DNA from 2 places in the Paenibacillus sp. UMB7766-LJ446 genome. Region 2 is predicted to be linked to the other one. Evidence: riboswitches for the same ligand, from Rfam matches in the RefSeq annotation. Region 2 holds a riboswitch; the other holds the start of a gene.

Region 1 (8,151 bases), on a different contig from region 2:
CTTTTAATGAGTCCAACGGTACTTTGCTATTTTATGAATCCCCTCACCGTATTCGTAAAACTTTGGCCTATCTCGAAGAGATTCTGGGTGATCGGTCGATTGTACTGGCACGTGAGCTGACGAAACGTCATGAGGAGTTCGCAAGAGGCAGTATCCAAGAGTGCATTGACTGGCTTGAGGAACATCCACCACTTGGGGAATATTGTTTGCTTGTAGAAGGCATCAGGGAAGAGGAGCGAAAGGCCGAGCGGGAAGCCTGGTGGCAACTGCTGTCTTTGGAGGATCATGTAAGTCATTATGAGAATGAAGGACTTAGTCGGAAAGATGCGATGAAGAAAACGGCAACGGATCGTGGTTTGACAAAACGAGATGTGTATAATGCTTTAATCTAATAACGGATCAACAAATATATACTGGAATAGGGAACCTTAAAGGAACCTTAGACCCAACCTTAACGGATTATGAAAATAAGCAGAGCGGAGAAGAAAAATTTATTTTAAACGTCACCGCTCTTCTTTTTGGAGCTAAACAGTCTCGTAACTTAATCTATTGGGTAATGAAAACCATAATAAAGCAAAAAAATACCTTCCAGCGGTGGGGTTCACACCGGGAAGGCGATCAAGGAATATAAAAAGGTTAGAAATAACAATTTAATAAGACCATTATACCTGATAGTTCTTATTTTGTCACAGGTGCAGGAATTTCTGAAATACATTCGTTACAAACAATTTTACCTTTGAAATAAGTAACGTTCTCTGCATTGCCACAGAAGATACAAGCTGGCTCGTATTTTTTCAACATGATACGCTCGCCGTCAACATAGATCTCAAGAGCATCTTTTTCACCAATACCGAGCGTACGGCGCAATTCGATTGGAATAACTACCCGTCCCAGTTCATCCACTTTTCTTACAATACCTGTTGATTTCATCATTATAATCAGTGCTCCTCTCAGCTAACGATCATTGTCATTATTCGACATTATTTTATGTTTTATGATACTCATCATACCAACGATTCCCAAAACAGTCAACCTTAAAATTAGCTTAAAATAAAGGCTGTTTTTGATAAGATTACGAGTGGTAAGGGATTGGAAGCTATTTTTCGTATTTAAACATCCATGACAACTTTGTCGATTTGGAAAACGACAAAACTACCTTATTCGACAAGATTCGTCAAAGCGTGTCGAATCCTTGGTGGTATTATACTTAAAAGCGACAACTACAAACGATATTTAAAGGAGTGAATAGACATGGAACAGCGTTTAACGGAAGAAAAGGTGTTTAAAGATCCGGTACATAATTATATCCATGTGCAAGATCCGATTATATGGCAGTTGATCAACACGCCCGAGTTTCAACGTTTACGTCGAATCCGTCAATTAGGAACATCATTTCTAACTTTCCACGGTGCAGAGCACAGTCGCTTCTCACATTCCCTGGGTGTCTACGAAATTACGCGTAAGATTATTTCCCAGTTCGAAAGAAGTCACTATTCAGATTGGCCAAAGGAGGAAAAAACGGTAGCCCTTTGCGCAGCATTACTCCATGACCTTGGACATGGGCCATTCTCTCACTCTATAGAAGAAGCTTTTGATATGAATCATGAGGATTGGACTTGTCGGATCATTACAGGTGATACCGAAGTAGGGGCGATCTTAAGACGGTATGCTCCCGATTTTCCCGAGAAAGTGGCTTCAGTTATTCAAAAAACGTATGAAAAGCCCATTGTTGTTAATTTGGTCACCAGTCCACTGGATGCGGACCGCATGGATTATTTGCTGCGGGATGCCTACTTCACAGGTGTAAATTATGGGACGATCGACCTTGACCGTATCCTGCGTATGCTGCGTCCATATCACGGACGAATCGTGGTTAAGGAGTCGGGCATGCACGCCGTGGAGGATTACTTGATGTCCAGGTACCAGATGTACTGGCAAATTTACTTTCATCCGGTTACCCGAAGTTCGGAAATTATACTGCGGCAAATATTTAAGCGGGCGAAAAGTCTCATACAGCAAGGTTTCCAATTCCGCTTCATGATCGATCCACTGCCCCAGTTATTCGATGGAGATCTATCGGTGGACGAATATTTACAACTGGACGAAGCTTTGATTCAGACGGCATTTATGCAGTGGCGCAAAGAGGACGATGCTGTTCTAAGTGAGTTATGCGAACGTTTTATAGATCGCAAATTATATAAGTATGTAGAGATTGAACAGATCGACGTAAACATGATTGAAGAGATTCGGGAAGCCTTCACTGTAGCAGGTCTCAATCCCGAGTATGATCTGGAAATTGATTTTCCATCGGATAATCCGTATGATGTGTTTCGTCCGGATGAATCGACGGACAAACAGATTCTGCTGCTTGATCGGCAAGACAAGTTACATGAGTTGTCAGAGATGTCCGACATCGTCCGTTCAATCAGTGGTCTTCATCGGGGAAAACATCACTTGTATTATCCGCAAAATAAGGTGGATGCGATTGTTCATGAATTACCGTCCCATATACGCCCCTATTTCTCACATTAAATGGTGTGCAATGCTGTTGATGAGTCATGATGCAAAAGGCTTTCTAAAAGAGCTATTTTCATGATACAGTAATCTGCTTTAATGGAGAGTACATGTAGATCGACATAATTTTGTAATCAGAGCAATTAGAATACAACTCAGCCGACTAAAATTAAGCAACATATAGATATGAAAGAACTCGTTCGCTCTACATGTTGTGCTCAATGAACGAATGAAATGAAATATAGATAATAGCACGATCTAATTAGTAATATTTATTTCTGGTTAAGATCTGCAGAGTGGATAAAGAAGAGATCGTCGTTCATTCGACACGAAGGGAGAAATACAAAATGATGTTGTTCGACACACATACCCACCTGGATGCTCCACAATTCGACGAGGACCGCGAGGAAATGATTCAGCGTGCTGTGGATGCAGGCGTTGGCCGCATGATTAACGTAGGCTTTAACCGGGAGACCATTCCAACCACGATGAAGCTGGCTGAAACCTATGATTTTATATATGCGGCAGTAGGTTGGCACCCTGTAGATGCGATCACGATGCAGGAGGGCGATCTGGAATGGATTGCATCTTTATGCAAGCATGAAAAAGTGGTAGCCATTGGTGAAATTGGTCTAGACTATTATTGGGACACTTCACCGAAAGAGGTTCAACATCGCGTATTACGACAACAGATTGGACTGGCTCGTGAGTTGAATATGCCGATTGTCATTCACAACCGGGATGCGCATGAGGATATTGTAAAGATTCTGCGTGAAGAAAAGGCTGGAGAAGTAGGCGGTGTCATGCACTCGTTCTCTGGCAGCTGGGAAACGGCAAAAATGTGCCTGGATTTGGGCTTCCATCTTTCCTTTGGAGGGCCAATCACGTTCAAAAATGCGAAGCAGCCGAAAGAGGTACTTGAGAAGGTTCCTATGGACCGATTTTTCATCGAAACTGATGCTCCTTATTTGACACCTCACCCTTATCGTGGAAAACGAAATGAGACAGCGCATGTACGTCTGGTTGCAGAAGCAGCTGCGGAAATTAAAGGCATTTCGGTAGAGGAAATTGCAGCAATAACGACCAGAAATGCCATGGAACGATTTGGGATTCGTTAAAATATCGAGCAAAACGGGTGAAAAAGTGAGGTAGACGGAGTTAATTTGCTTTTTGATCCAAATAAATCAAGAATATTACAATATTTTAACCAAATATTTAGAAAAACGTACTTGAACAACGCTTTACAACATGCATAGAAACAGGATATCATCTTTTCAGTGAATTGTTGTGCGGAAAATTGGACAGATGTTCGGGGGATGAACAAAGGGACACTTTCCGATGAAACAACATTACTTTCATGAATCAGTCTCGCTGAGTCTCCGTTAACGGAGAGCGGGGGAACCAATAGGGCTTAAACATCGGTGATTTCAGCCGATGCGCAACATGCGCTGACCCAAAAGCAGCGTATAAATCTGCGAAGCCGTATTTGATTTCTTCTTTGGGTCTCGGGGTGAATTCAAGGGCGTCCGCCATGAGCGGGTGACCGGAGATAGGGCGGCTCTCTTTCGCCCGAACCCGACAGCTAACCTCGCAAGCGGAAAAAGAGAGGCAACCTCGTGCATGAATTTCCGATATTCAGAATCATTCGGAAGCCACGAAAGAGTTCCTCTTAAACTCTTTCTTTGGCTTTTTTGTTTTTGAATAAAAGAAATACTGTCATCATACGGTAAGTATTCAGGAGGATGACATCATGTTGCGAAGATTGATTCATGGTGCAGAACCGGATTATGTTGGTCCGATCTGTGTTCTGTAGAAAATTTGGTATAGTCGCGTCAAAGACATCATGCATTACTTTAGACGGCGAGGCTATGAAGGAGGACGGAGAAGTGGGCACATTCCAACCAGAAGAGACCCATGAGTCACGATCATCCAGTAAGTCTTTCGCGTTGCGGTGGAAGCATGAGAACTTGCGTCAAATGGCATTGATCGCGATTTTCTCAATTGCGCTTACAATCATGATCTTGTTAGTCGTTTACGGTCAGGCCGGGAAACAAATTTCACTGGTTATTGATGGCAAAGCTCAAGCGGTAGAGACTCGTACAGGAATGCTTCAGGAAATGCTGGAGGAGCAGTCAATCACAGTCAGCCCTCACGATCAGGTATCCATGCCCTTGAACGGGGCGATCACAGATGGAGACCGCATCGTTATTGAGCGGGCAGTTCCAGTTAAGATTACGGCAGACGGAGACACCAAGACTCTGTATACAACCGATTCATCGGTAAAAGATGCGATTAAAAAATCAGGTATTCAGATTGCAAGTGAAGACAAAGTGTATCCTGCGCTGGGAACCACTGTTGAAGCGGATATGAAAATTCGGGTAGTGCGTGTAACCAAGCGTACGGTGGAAGTGGAACAGCCGATCGCTTATAAAGTGATCAAAACGGCTGACCCTAGCTTATACAAAGGCGACAATCGTGTCGTTGTGAGCGGTAAAGAAGGCACACTTGTACAGCATATTGAAAAAGTGTTCCAGGATGGAGAATTGGTCTCCAAAAAAATGGTGGGTAAATCGATCGCAACGAATCGCGTCGATAAAGTTATCGCCGTTGGCACCAAAGCAAAACCTGTTGTGAAAGAGCCAGTGATTCAGACGGTATCGGCGCAGACTTCTACAACCAAAACAGCAACAACCACGAACTCGAAGAAAACCGCTGCCTCGGGCAGCAAAGTAATTACCGTCTCAGGCAATTCTTTTAAATATTCAAAAGTATTGAAAAATGTATCCATGACGGCATACTCTTCTGAAGAGCCCGGTATCGGCACAAAAACAGCATCAGGCACTCGGGTAACCGAGGGACGTACCATTGCGGTTGATCCCAAAATCATTCCGATTGGCTGGTGGGTGTATATCGAGGGCCTTGGCTTCCGTCGTGCGGAAGACACCGGTGGTGCCATTAAAGGCAACAAAATTGATGTGTATTATGATAGTGTGAAGCATGCCCTGAACTTCGGACGGAAGAAAGGCAAGACGGTATATGTGATTGGTCCGGTGAAGCCGGAAGCGAACTAAAATCGTTTTACTTTGAAATGGGAATGCTATAAAATATAAGCATGAATGATTCATGCGGAATATGCGGCGGAGGGGTCTGAATTCAGTCTCCCCCGCCGTTTGGCAGAGAAGAGGATATTCCTCTTCTTTTTGCGTTAGAAAGGAAGAAATGGAACATGATAAAAGAAGTGATCGTGGTGGAAGGCCGTGATGACACCGTAGCCATTCGCCGTGCGGTTCAGGCAGATACAATTGAGACCGGTGGATCGGCCATCAACCAGCGCATTCTAAAGCGGATTGCACTTGCGCAAGAGAGACGTGGTGTCATCGTACTGACAGACCCGGATCACGCGGGTGAACGTATTCGTAAAATCATTGCCAATAAAGTACCTGGTTGCAAGCATGCCTTCATTCCGGAGGCGGATGCTACGCGTAAAGGCGACATCGGAGTGGAGAACGCCTCACCGGAGGCGATTCGTCATGCACTGGCTCGTGTGCATACGTCATATGAAGGCGCACCAAGTCTGATCGATTGGGAGGATCTGATTGCGGCGGGACTGATTGTGCACCCACAGGCTGCTGCACGTCGCATGGAGATGGGCAATTTGCTGGGCATCGGTTATTGCAACGGCAAGCAGTTCCACAAGCGGTTGAGTGTATTCCAGATTACCCGGGAAGAGTTCTCCGAAGCATTATCGCAAATTGAACGTGAAGGATTGTGAGCGTATGAAGGGCATGGAAGAAACCGTAGAGATTGCAACACCCAAACGGACCAAAGAAATTATTCAAAGACACGGATTTTCATTCAAGAAGAGCCTGGGTCAGAACTTTCTGATCGATCAAAATATATTGAACAAAATTGTAAATGCAGCTGATTTGGACGAGTCCAAAGGCGCACTTGAGATCGGACCGGGTATTGGTGCACTCACAGAACGTCTGGCTCGGGTTGCCGGGCCTGTAACGGCTGTAGAGATTGATCAGCGACTGCTGCCGATTCTGGGGGAAGTGATGGAGCCTTATCCGAACGTTCGTGTGCATCACGGGGATGTGCTGAAACTGGATCTGGCTGAGCTGTTCCGTACGGATTTTGGAACGGTAGATAAAGTGAGTGTTGTAGCCAATCTGCCTTATTATGTAACGACGCCAATCATGATGAAGCTGCTCGAAGAGAAGCTGCCTGTGGACAGCATTGTGGTCATGATCCAGAAGGAAGTGGCGGAACGTATGGCTGCTGCACCAGGATCAAAGGACTATGGCAGTCTGAGCATTGCGGTTCAGTACTACAGTATGCCGGAATTGGTCTGCATTGTACCGCCTACAGTCTTCATTCCGCAGCCTAATGTGGAATCGGCTGTAATCAAGCTGAAGGTGCGTGAGCAGCCTCCGGTTGAAATTCCCGACGAGGCACATTACTTCGAAGTGGTACAGGCTTCTTTTGCTCAGCGTAGAAAAACGATCTCGAATAATCTGAAAGCTCGTTTCTTCACAAAGGAGAACAGAGAACAGGCTGATCAGCTGTTGGAGCAGGCTGGCATTCAACCTTCGAGACGAGGGGAAACATTGAGTCTGCAGGAATACGCGACACTCAGTACCGTAATGTGGGAAGCAGGGGTACGCGCAGCTTTGTAAAAATTCGGATGAACCAATCCGGGTTTCTGCCCATACGATGGGGTAGAGGTGATTATGTTGATGAATATCGGAGACTTGGTCGTTCGAAAGTCATACGGTGGAGATGTGACTTTTCGGGTGGAAGGCCTCCAGTCGGACGGTGCCATCATTAAAGGGACCGAGTTCCGGCTGTTAGCCGATTCCCCTGTGGACGATTTGATACAGGTTCCTTATGAACCGCAGAGTGCCAAGACAAGGCAGGCCCATGTGAAGGCACATCAGACGCTTTCGCGCCTGCAGCAGAATCGGATGGAACAGGCTGAGCGTAATCTTGAAGGCTTGGTACCGGAATGGTCTGTCCAACAAGACCCTGCTTATTTCGAGATGCCTGGCAAAGTGCTGCACCTGGATGGCGATCCCAATTATCTGAAGAAAAGCATGAATCTTTATGAGCAACTTCGTGTTCCCGCAGAGGGACAATATGTACACGAGTCTGCCATGGCGGACACTTTATATCGTCTGCTTCCCAAAGTGCGTCCCGATATCGTCGTCATTACCGGCCATGACGGGGTACTCAAGACTCGTCAGCCCTATGACTTATATAGTCTGGGAAGCTACAAGAATTCGCAAAATTTCGTATCAGCCATTCAGGTGGCTAGGCAATATGAACGTCATCTGGATGCGCTCACGATTGTAGCTGGCGCGTGTCAGTCCCATTTTGAAGCCTTGCTGCGGGCTGGGGCAAACTTTGCGAGTTCACCAGGCAGAATTCTCATTCATGCCCTTGACCCGGTCTATGTGGCAGCCAAGGCAGCCTTCACGTCGGTGCGGGAAACAGTTAACATGAACGACGTTCTGCATAACACGATCAGTGGTAGCCAGGGTGTGGGCGGCGTTGAGACACGGGGAAGTTATCGGGTAGGTCTGCCGGGATTGAACGATTTATCCACGTTAAAAGTGAATCCGTCAGCCGTCTAAA
Region 2 (8,151 bases):
TCCGTAAAATGTACATCATCTTTGTAATCCCCAAAACCTCTGCCGGTGTTTGGACTCCATGAACCCGTATATTGAATATGGTTGTCATCATCATTAATGTAAACCACATCGGTCACGGCAGCAGCATCCATGGCAGCAGCATTTGCTGCAATTTCATTTTCTGCATTCGCGGCACGTTCAGATCCAGCGTCTAGGTCAGATCCTTGCTGCGTATTTATATTCGCTGGACTAGTGTTCGAAGAATCCGAAATAGCGATGCTCAGATCCTGTTTGCCATCGATTTGCTCCTTGCCTCCGTTACGCTTCCAATCCCCACTATAGTGCATGCCTGTATCATCATCATTAACGGCTGATGTGCCGCTCAGTGCGGTTACCTTAAGCATTCGGGAGGCATGGGGTTCCAGCACGCCGCCACTGAATTCCGTATTAAAAGTTCCCAATTCGGAATGACTCCAAAGGTCACGAACTGAAGCTGGACCTTCCAGTCCAAGATCACTCCATTTCACTTTTACTTCGGCACTCCGATTGCCCAGATTGAACAGAGCTACGCTGTACGTACCATCTCCGTTATTGGCATACCAAACCTGCTGCTTGGTATCTATGGATACCGGATGGCCTGGACGTCCGGCCTGATTGACCGCAATGACTTCATCATTAGTAAGTAATTGAAGTCCATAGCTGTCCAATCGTGTCAAGTCATTTCCGGTATAGAGGGGCGCTGAAGAGATGGACCAGAACGTCATGGCAGTCTGGCGCTCGTCCTTGGTCAGACCATCCATAGAGCCATTCCCGATATTCAGGGAGTCGAAATCATTCCAACCCCCTGGCCCTGCATCACGCCACCAGATGGCCGCTATGGGGAATAAGCGTGAAATACTCGACCATTCAGTCAACCCCTTACTGCTATCGTAGGCTTCAATATCCCAATCAATCCGCCAGCCATTTGCATACTTTTTCCAGACGTCCACGTAGTTGTGGTCAAGCGCCCAGGAAAGCTCAAACCAGATGTTATTTCTATCCAGTGCTTTGGACCATGCCTCCACATCACCGCGTGCATCCCGGCTCAGGTTATTGATGCCTGACCCTGGAGTCACACTGTCGAATTTGACAAAGTTGATGCCCCACTCACCAAGAAGATCCACGATGGAGTCAATGTACTTCTGTGAGCAAGGGTTCGAAAAATCAATTTTGTAAGTGTATGAATCCCAAGCATCCATTACAACGAGCGGCTTTACCGCAATATCCTGCATACGACATGCTCCACCCGTCCCATAAACCTCAAGATTTTTATTATAAGCAGTAATTGATAACCCCGGAATCAGATAGATCCCGATCTTCTGTCCGTTATTATGAACATAATCAATAACCTCCTGAAATCCGTTCGGATAAAGAACAGAACTCGGGATCGGACGGCCGTATTCATCCTCGTCACCGTTCCAGCCAGCATCAATATTAATGTATTCATATCCATGAGCTTGCAGCTTCTCACGCATGGCGTCCGATTGCTTCTTAATGCTCTCGGCCGATGTCCAGTTACCCGCCCCGTCATATACCTGCATGCTGTAACTGCTCCAGCCCATATACGGCTTCTGGGCCAGACTTTTATCTGCTGCTTGTGCCACATTGCCTGTCGTTCCGATCATTCCGAACTGCACTGCTGCAATCATGAATACCATAAAACACATTGCCATCCTTTTTCCGATTCGTTTCAAATTATCCCTACCCCCTCTGAATTTGGTCGTTCAAATCCTTGTTGATAGCGCTTCCATACGAGAAGAGAATAGTGGATGAGGGATCCCTGGAATAGGTACAATTCGGTATTTTACGTACAATTAACCTGAAATACAGGGGCAAATCGTCGCATAACGAACCTTTTTCCATTACTGGATAAATAAACAAACAATCAGGACGAGCAACGACTAAAATCGGTAAGCAAATAAAAAAGGCTCCTGAAGGCATCAATGCCATTCTAGGAACCTTTTTCGTGATACATTATGATGCGGTCGAGAGGACTCGAACCTCCACGGGGGTTAGCCCACACGGACCTGAACCGTGCGCGTCTGCCAATTCCGCCACGACCGCGTATGTCGTATCTCCGAGAAATTATATCGCGGCGACAAGAAATAATATATCATGTGCAGGTAATTAGTGTCAACAAAAAAATATAATTTCCCACTTCAATGTATGTAATATAACCAATACATTGTCCAATTTCTCTCCCGTTGAAACAGTAGTTACTTTTTTGTCATCGATTAGAATCCAACATTCGAGTTTTTTCAACATAAAAAGTCAGAATTCCGTTAACATTGAGGTGCTAAGAAAACATTAAAACAGGTTTGACATTTTCGCATTTATGCAATATAGTTTCAAAAGGTTACAAAAACTTAATTATTCATTTGCCGAGTTTCATGTTTGAAAACGGGGGAACCATTTTGGGTGAATTATTCTTATACATAGGAAATATAGGGAACCTTCTACCGAACCCTTAGCTAACTCCGTAGGCATCGAAGGGAGAACACAAATTTTGAAAAAGCTTATCATCTCCATTTTTGGAGCAGCAGTACTATTTACATCCGGGGCAACAAGCACTGAGGCAAGCAGTATTAACACCGTGGTAAACAACATGACAGGCATACCTTACAAATGGGGTGGCACTACGCTCGCCGGGTTTGATTGCTCGGGATTTATGAGATATATTTTCAACAAATACAGCATTGAATTGCCACGCACTTCGCAGCAGCAAGCCAAGGCTGGCACGCCGGTATCCAAAGCTAATCTGCGTACAGGTGACCTGGTGTTCTTTAATACGATGGGTAATGGCATTTCACATACAGGTGTATATATCGGTGGCGGACAGTTCGCTCACGCTTCAAGTAGCAAGGGTGTAAGCATCACTCAATTATCCAATCCTTACTTTAATGATCGTTACGTAACAGCTCGCCGGGTAACAGGACAGTTTATGTATAACAAAATGCTGGGCAAAATATAAGAACACGAAAAGGCTTCGGTTATCACCGGAGCCTTTTCTTTGTCTGCCCTATATTTCTACAGAAAGCTGGACAATATTGTTCTGCAATATATAGGTTAATGTAAAGCCTTCTGTACTCTCATTGCACCCTGAGACAGCGCATGGCCTCCGCCTACGGCTCCAGCCACAGCCACCGTCTCCATAATCTCCTGATCGGTCGCTCCTTTGGCACGTGCCTCTTCCACATGGTAGAACGTACATACCTCATTATTGGCAAACAATCCAATGCCCAGGGCAATCAGCTGTTTGGTCTTGGCATCAACCGCTCCTGCCTGAAAACATTCTCCAGTGAACTCATGATAAGACTTCACCACTGCAGGCAGCACGTCGCTTAATTCACCCATCTGATCTTTATAGGCATGAACCTTATCATTCATCAGTGTCATGGTTACCGCACATCCTCTCGGCTGATATGTTACAAACTCTCACTGTACCTATCTTCTCTCCCGAGAGGTGCAATTATGCCAAAACATCCATGGTAAATGAACCTAAAACGCATGTCCTATTCTTCGAGCAGGCTCTTGCGTGGTTCGCTGAACAACTGGTACTGATAATTCCGATCAAGCTTGACCACACGACGATTCTGACGGCGAATGAGTACCTGCTCCCCGTCCCAGGCTACGACAATGCCTGTCACATCATTGGACTGAATCTCGTCCCGAATCACCCTTACTTTTTCACCCGATAAACGCAGTGCATCCAATTCTGCATCACTGATCATATTCTCGACGCCTACTTTCTCCATAAAAATTATTTACAAAAAGAGACCTAAATGAAAAGTCATTTAGGTCTCACGTGACTGTATTGGACTGTCATGTCATTCGAAAGTATGTCCCGACTGAAAGTTACCGCTGCGCGTGCTCTTTGCTGTCGTTCTTCTCAAACCAAAAATCAAGCACTTTGGCGGACATCACACGTTCTTCAAGGTACTCCACTTGATGCGGTGTAAATTGTTCTTTCCAAGAGAAGGACAACTCTTCGCACAAGCCTACAATCGTCAGCAATTCTGACCAGGCAACGTAGCGTTTGTACCAGAAAAATTGAGGATGTTCAATCATATAGGGATAAAGGTCATCGAATTCCGTATGTTTACAATCCAGGGCACGCTCAAAATGTACTTTCGATTCCGCCAGCTTATCAATAAAAAATTGTTCTGTTGCCGGTTGGTTACCCATGGTGTTGCCTCCTCTCCCTAACATAACCCCATTATAAATGAAATCAGCGGTCATGCAAAGGCATTGTTATAAAAATAGGCACTTTTTCCTTTAAAAAGTCACATTTCGTTATCGTCAAATTGCACGGTGCCGTCGTTCAATGAACGAATGCGCACCAACGCTTCAACCGGGATGCCCTGCTCACGAATCGTACGCGCTCCAGCCTGAAAACATTTTTCGACCACGACACCGAATCCAACCAGCTCCGCACCCGAACGTTCAATAATTTTAATAACGCCGCGGGCAGCATCACCATTGGCAATAATATCGTCAATGAACAAAATACGATCATTCTCATGAATATATTCACGGGATACCATAATATCCGTTACGATTCCTTTGGTAAAAGAAGGCACTCTTTCACAGTAGGCATCGGGGTCAGCCAAAAGTGTTTTTTTGCGACGGGCGAATACCAGCGGAACACCCAGTTCATATGCGGCAGCAAAGGCCACCGGAATTCCCGAAGACTCCACAGTAATGACCCGAGTTACACCACTTTCACGGAAACGAGCGGCAAATTCACGTCCCATTTCCATCGTCAATGCAGGATCAATCTGGTGATTCAGCAGACCATCCAGCTTCAGCACCTGATCTGACATGACTACACCTTCTTGTAAAATCCGTTGTTTCAATACTTCCATAATTTGACCTCCCAAGCCTATCCTATGACGTAAAAGTATCATAGATCCGGCTAACAGTTCAAGCGAAATTGCCTTTACTCTTGTCCAGAGCATGTAAATGACCCCATGCCGCACTTCAATTGTCATGACTTTGATGGGTCAAGCATACCTTGTACCATGGCACCCGCATGTCCAAACTATTCAGGGGCCTGAGAGGGGAAACACATGAAACAGGCATTTCGGGTGCTGCAGATCGCATTTACATACATTGGAACGGTAGTAGGAGCCGGCTTTGCAACAGGGCAGGAGATATTGCAGTTTTTTACCCAGTATGGCAAATGGGCCACCATTACCATTGGCTTATCGACCATACTCTTTATCTGGTTAGGTACAAAAATGATGCTAATTGCCCATGATACCGGCTCTCGCTCTTACGAGGATCTTAACAAGCATCTATTCGGTCAAAAAGCAGGAAATTGGATTACCTGGGTGACTCTCCTGATTCTCATTGGAGTAAACAGTGTCATGTTGGCCGGAGCCGGATCGGTCTTTGTAGAGCATCTGGGGCTCCATTACCAGACAGGTCTAATTGTTACACTTATCGGTACATATCTGCTGCTTGGACGCGGCATTCAGGCCATCCTGCAAATGAACAGTATCGTGGTGCCCATGATGCTCCTGCTTTCCCTCCTTATGATCACCAGCACCATACATCATCCCGGCGCAAACCGATTTATTACCTTAACCACTGACAGCAATCCAATCCAGGTCTGGTTATCGCCTCTGTTGTATACTTCATTCAACCTGGCACTTGCCCAAGCTGTACTCGTTCCGGTGGGGAATCAGATTCGCAGCCGAAAAGTACTGAAATGGGGCGGCGTTCTAGGCGGGATTGGTGTAGGATTCATGCTTATGGCAGCTCACTTTGCCATGTCAGCCCAGATGCCTGGCATCACGCAATTTGAAATTCCAATGGGCAGCATTGCCTTTCAACTTGGATGGGTCGTCCAGTCAATCTATGTATCCCTGATTTTCATGGAAATCTTCAGTACGTTTGTAGCCGATATTTATGGAATGACCCTCCAACTCAGACAGCATGTCCGAGTACATCCCAAACTGATCATCCTGGCTATCATGCTCTTATGTTATTCGCTCAGCCAGTTTGGATTCAGTTCACTGCTCTCTATCCTTTACCCCATTTTCGGCAGTTTGGCACTGTTCTGGGGTGCAAAATTAATAATGGATCGATGGGGAAGCTTTCGCGGGCGCAAAAAACATCTATAACAATGAACGATATGGTTGAATACATCTCTTCCCTTAACATAACAAAAGCCGCTGATAACCCAGCGGCTTCTTTCTTTTCCCTCTCCAGAACCTAATTCTGGCTCGGAAATTGCAAATACATTTTTTTCAGTTCATTGACCGATCTGCCCAGAGAGTAATGGGTTTTGGCTTTCTCACATGCCGAACGAGCCAGCTCATAACGGTACGCCGGGTCAACCATAACCTGCTCCAACGCTTCTGCCAATGCATACGGATCTTCTGAGGGCACCAGCAAGCCGTTGCTCCCGTTCTCGATCTGCTCTGGTATGCCGCCCACATCTGTCCCTACAAGGGCAAGACAGCTAAGCGCTGCTTCAGCAAAAACAGACCCGAATGCCTCGGCCCGTGAAGGAAGAACAAAGATATCAAAAAATGGCATGAATTCCTCAGGATGCAGAGTATAACCATAAAAGATAGTCTCATTATAAATACCCAGCCGCTGGGCCAATTCTTCCAAATCGGGACGAATCGGTCCGTCCCCAATAATATGAAGCACGTAGTCATGTCCCCGGGCTTTCAGCTCGGCACAGGCTTTGAACAGAATATCCAGCCCTTTCGCAGGAACCAGTCGACATACGGTGACCAGTTGTGGTATGGCATTTTCATGGGGGATGGGCTTGAACCTTTTCTCATCAAAACCGTTCGGAATCACACCGATGACATCAGGATGCTGCACATAAGGCGCCAGATAACGACGGAATGAATCCGATACCGTTAATAGTCGCTCAGCTTGATACTCCAGCTCACCATAGATCGCCAGCAGAAACTGATGCTCCGGTCCTTCCGGCTCAATACGGCCGTTCAGGATTAGCTCTCGCTCATAACTGGAGTGAATCGTTTGAATGAGGGGAACATCCGGGAAAACCTTCTTCATTGCAAGCCCCGCGATCGGGTGATGGGCATGAATCAGATCGTAAGGCTTCAGAATACGCAGCTTGGTCCACCACAAATAATCCCGGTAGGTTTGCATATATTTTTGAACGACAGGACTATCCTGATACTGGGTCCAATCGAACGTCTCAAACTGGATATCCTCTCTGCCCTTGTTGCGAATTCGCTTAGGCAGCGAGAACAGATCCATCTCCCACCTCGGGGTTGTAAACCTCTCTTGCATATACGGAATCATAGAGGATACACCTCCGGGCTGCTCCGGAGGAAAGAAAAGCGCCTGCAGCAATCTCACCGTTAGTTTCCCCCTTTCTAGCATAAGTCTTTTCAGTAGATCTTCCATCATGATATATCAGAACATATGTTCAGTAAAGGTACAAAATGAGATTCCTTATCACTCGGACATCAATAGCTGAATAATAGAATTCATTTCAATATCGATTGTACCATGCTGGTTCTGACGCTGACGACATTACGAATATTGTTAGGTTTTAGCGCACAGTCTTACTTCTGAGTCGTATATACAACATATTCAGGAGATGCTCGGCTAAGAAGCGGATATATGAATGGAGAGTTAAACCTCTTTATCGATATGTCGGTATGCTAATGAAAGCCGGTGAGCAGTGGGTTGCTCCCGGCTTATTACATGTATTTTATATATTGCATACTGGTTATACAGACAGGCCTGTGACCGCCTTTTCATACGTACTAAAGCCTTCTGTCTCTCCCACAAAGGTATAGCCATTACGCTTATAGAATTCGTTCAATGTTGCGTTATCCGCACCGCAATCCAATCGGACGATGTGTTTATCCTCAAACTGTATCCCGCTGCTGGACCATTGCAAAATCGACCGTCCCAAACCACTCTGAGCATATTTTCTACGTATCGCTAATCGGTGCAGATAAAGTGCGCCATCCCCGGCATGCGCTTTGCTTCCCCATAAGTGCACATCCCATGCGCTTGGCTGGCTCATTAAAATTACCATGCCAGCTACGTCAGAACCCTTCTTAAATACAAATACGTCCCCACGCTGAATCGCCTCTGCCGTATTATGGGAATCCTCACCCTTTAACAACG

Evidence for each region. Region 2 has a riboswitch for cyclic di-AMP ahead of QP794_RS00495 (C40 family peptidase). Riboswitches for the same ligand answer to the same signal wherever they lie in the genome.
Region 1: linked by a shared signal. The riboswitch ahead of QP794_RS30965 (resuscitation-promoting factor) and the one ahead of QP794_RS00495 (C40 family peptidase) in region 2 are both predicted to bind cyclic di-AMP.

What each region holds. Positions count from the first base shown of each region.
Region 1 is NZ_JASOYM010000020.1:11,761-19,911, forward strand. Features, by position in the region: gene rsmI (16S rRNA (cytidine(1402)-2'-O)-methyltransferase) at 1-392, shown strand, start outside; gene QP794_RS30950 (AbrB/MazE/SpoVT family DNA-binding domain-containing protein) at 679-933, opposite strand; gene QP794_RS30955 (HD domain-containing protein) at 1,252-2,532, shown strand; gene QP794_RS30960 (TatD family hydrolase) at 2,862-3,632, shown strand; cyclic di-AMP (ydaO/yuaA leader) riboswitch at 3,874-4,127, shown strand; gene QP794_RS30965 (resuscitation-promoting factor) at 4,401-5,585, shown strand; gene rnmV (ribonuclease M5) at 5,741-6,286, shown strand; gene rsmA (16S rRNA (adenine(1518)-N(6)/adenine(1519)-N(6))-dimethyltransferase RsmA) at 6,291-7,193, shown strand; gene yabG (sporulation peptidase YabG) at 7,254-8,150, shown strand.
Region 2 is NZ_JASOYM010000001.1:135,375-143,525, forward strand. Features, by position in the region: gene QP794_RS00485 (S-layer homology domain-containing protein) at 1-1,667, opposite strand, end outside; tRNA gene QP794_RS00490 (tRNA-Leu) at 1,999-2,082, opposite strand; cyclic di-AMP (ydaO/yuaA leader) riboswitch at 2,388-2,519, shown strand; gene QP794_RS00495 (C40 family peptidase) at 2,525-2,989, shown strand; gene QP794_RS00500 (carboxymuconolactone decarboxylase family protein) at 3,085-3,414, opposite strand; gene QP794_RS00505 (hypothetical protein) at 3,531-3,749, opposite strand; gene QP794_RS00510 (hypothetical protein) at 3,874-4,203, opposite strand; gene QP794_RS00515 (xanthine phosphoribosyltransferase) at 4,302-4,883, opposite strand; gene QP794_RS00520 (YkvI family membrane protein) at 5,088-6,146, shown strand; gene QP794_RS00525 (glycosyltransferase family 4 protein) at 6,238-7,368, opposite strand; gene QP794_RS00530 (GNAT family N-acetyltransferase) at 7,745-8,151, opposite strand, start outside.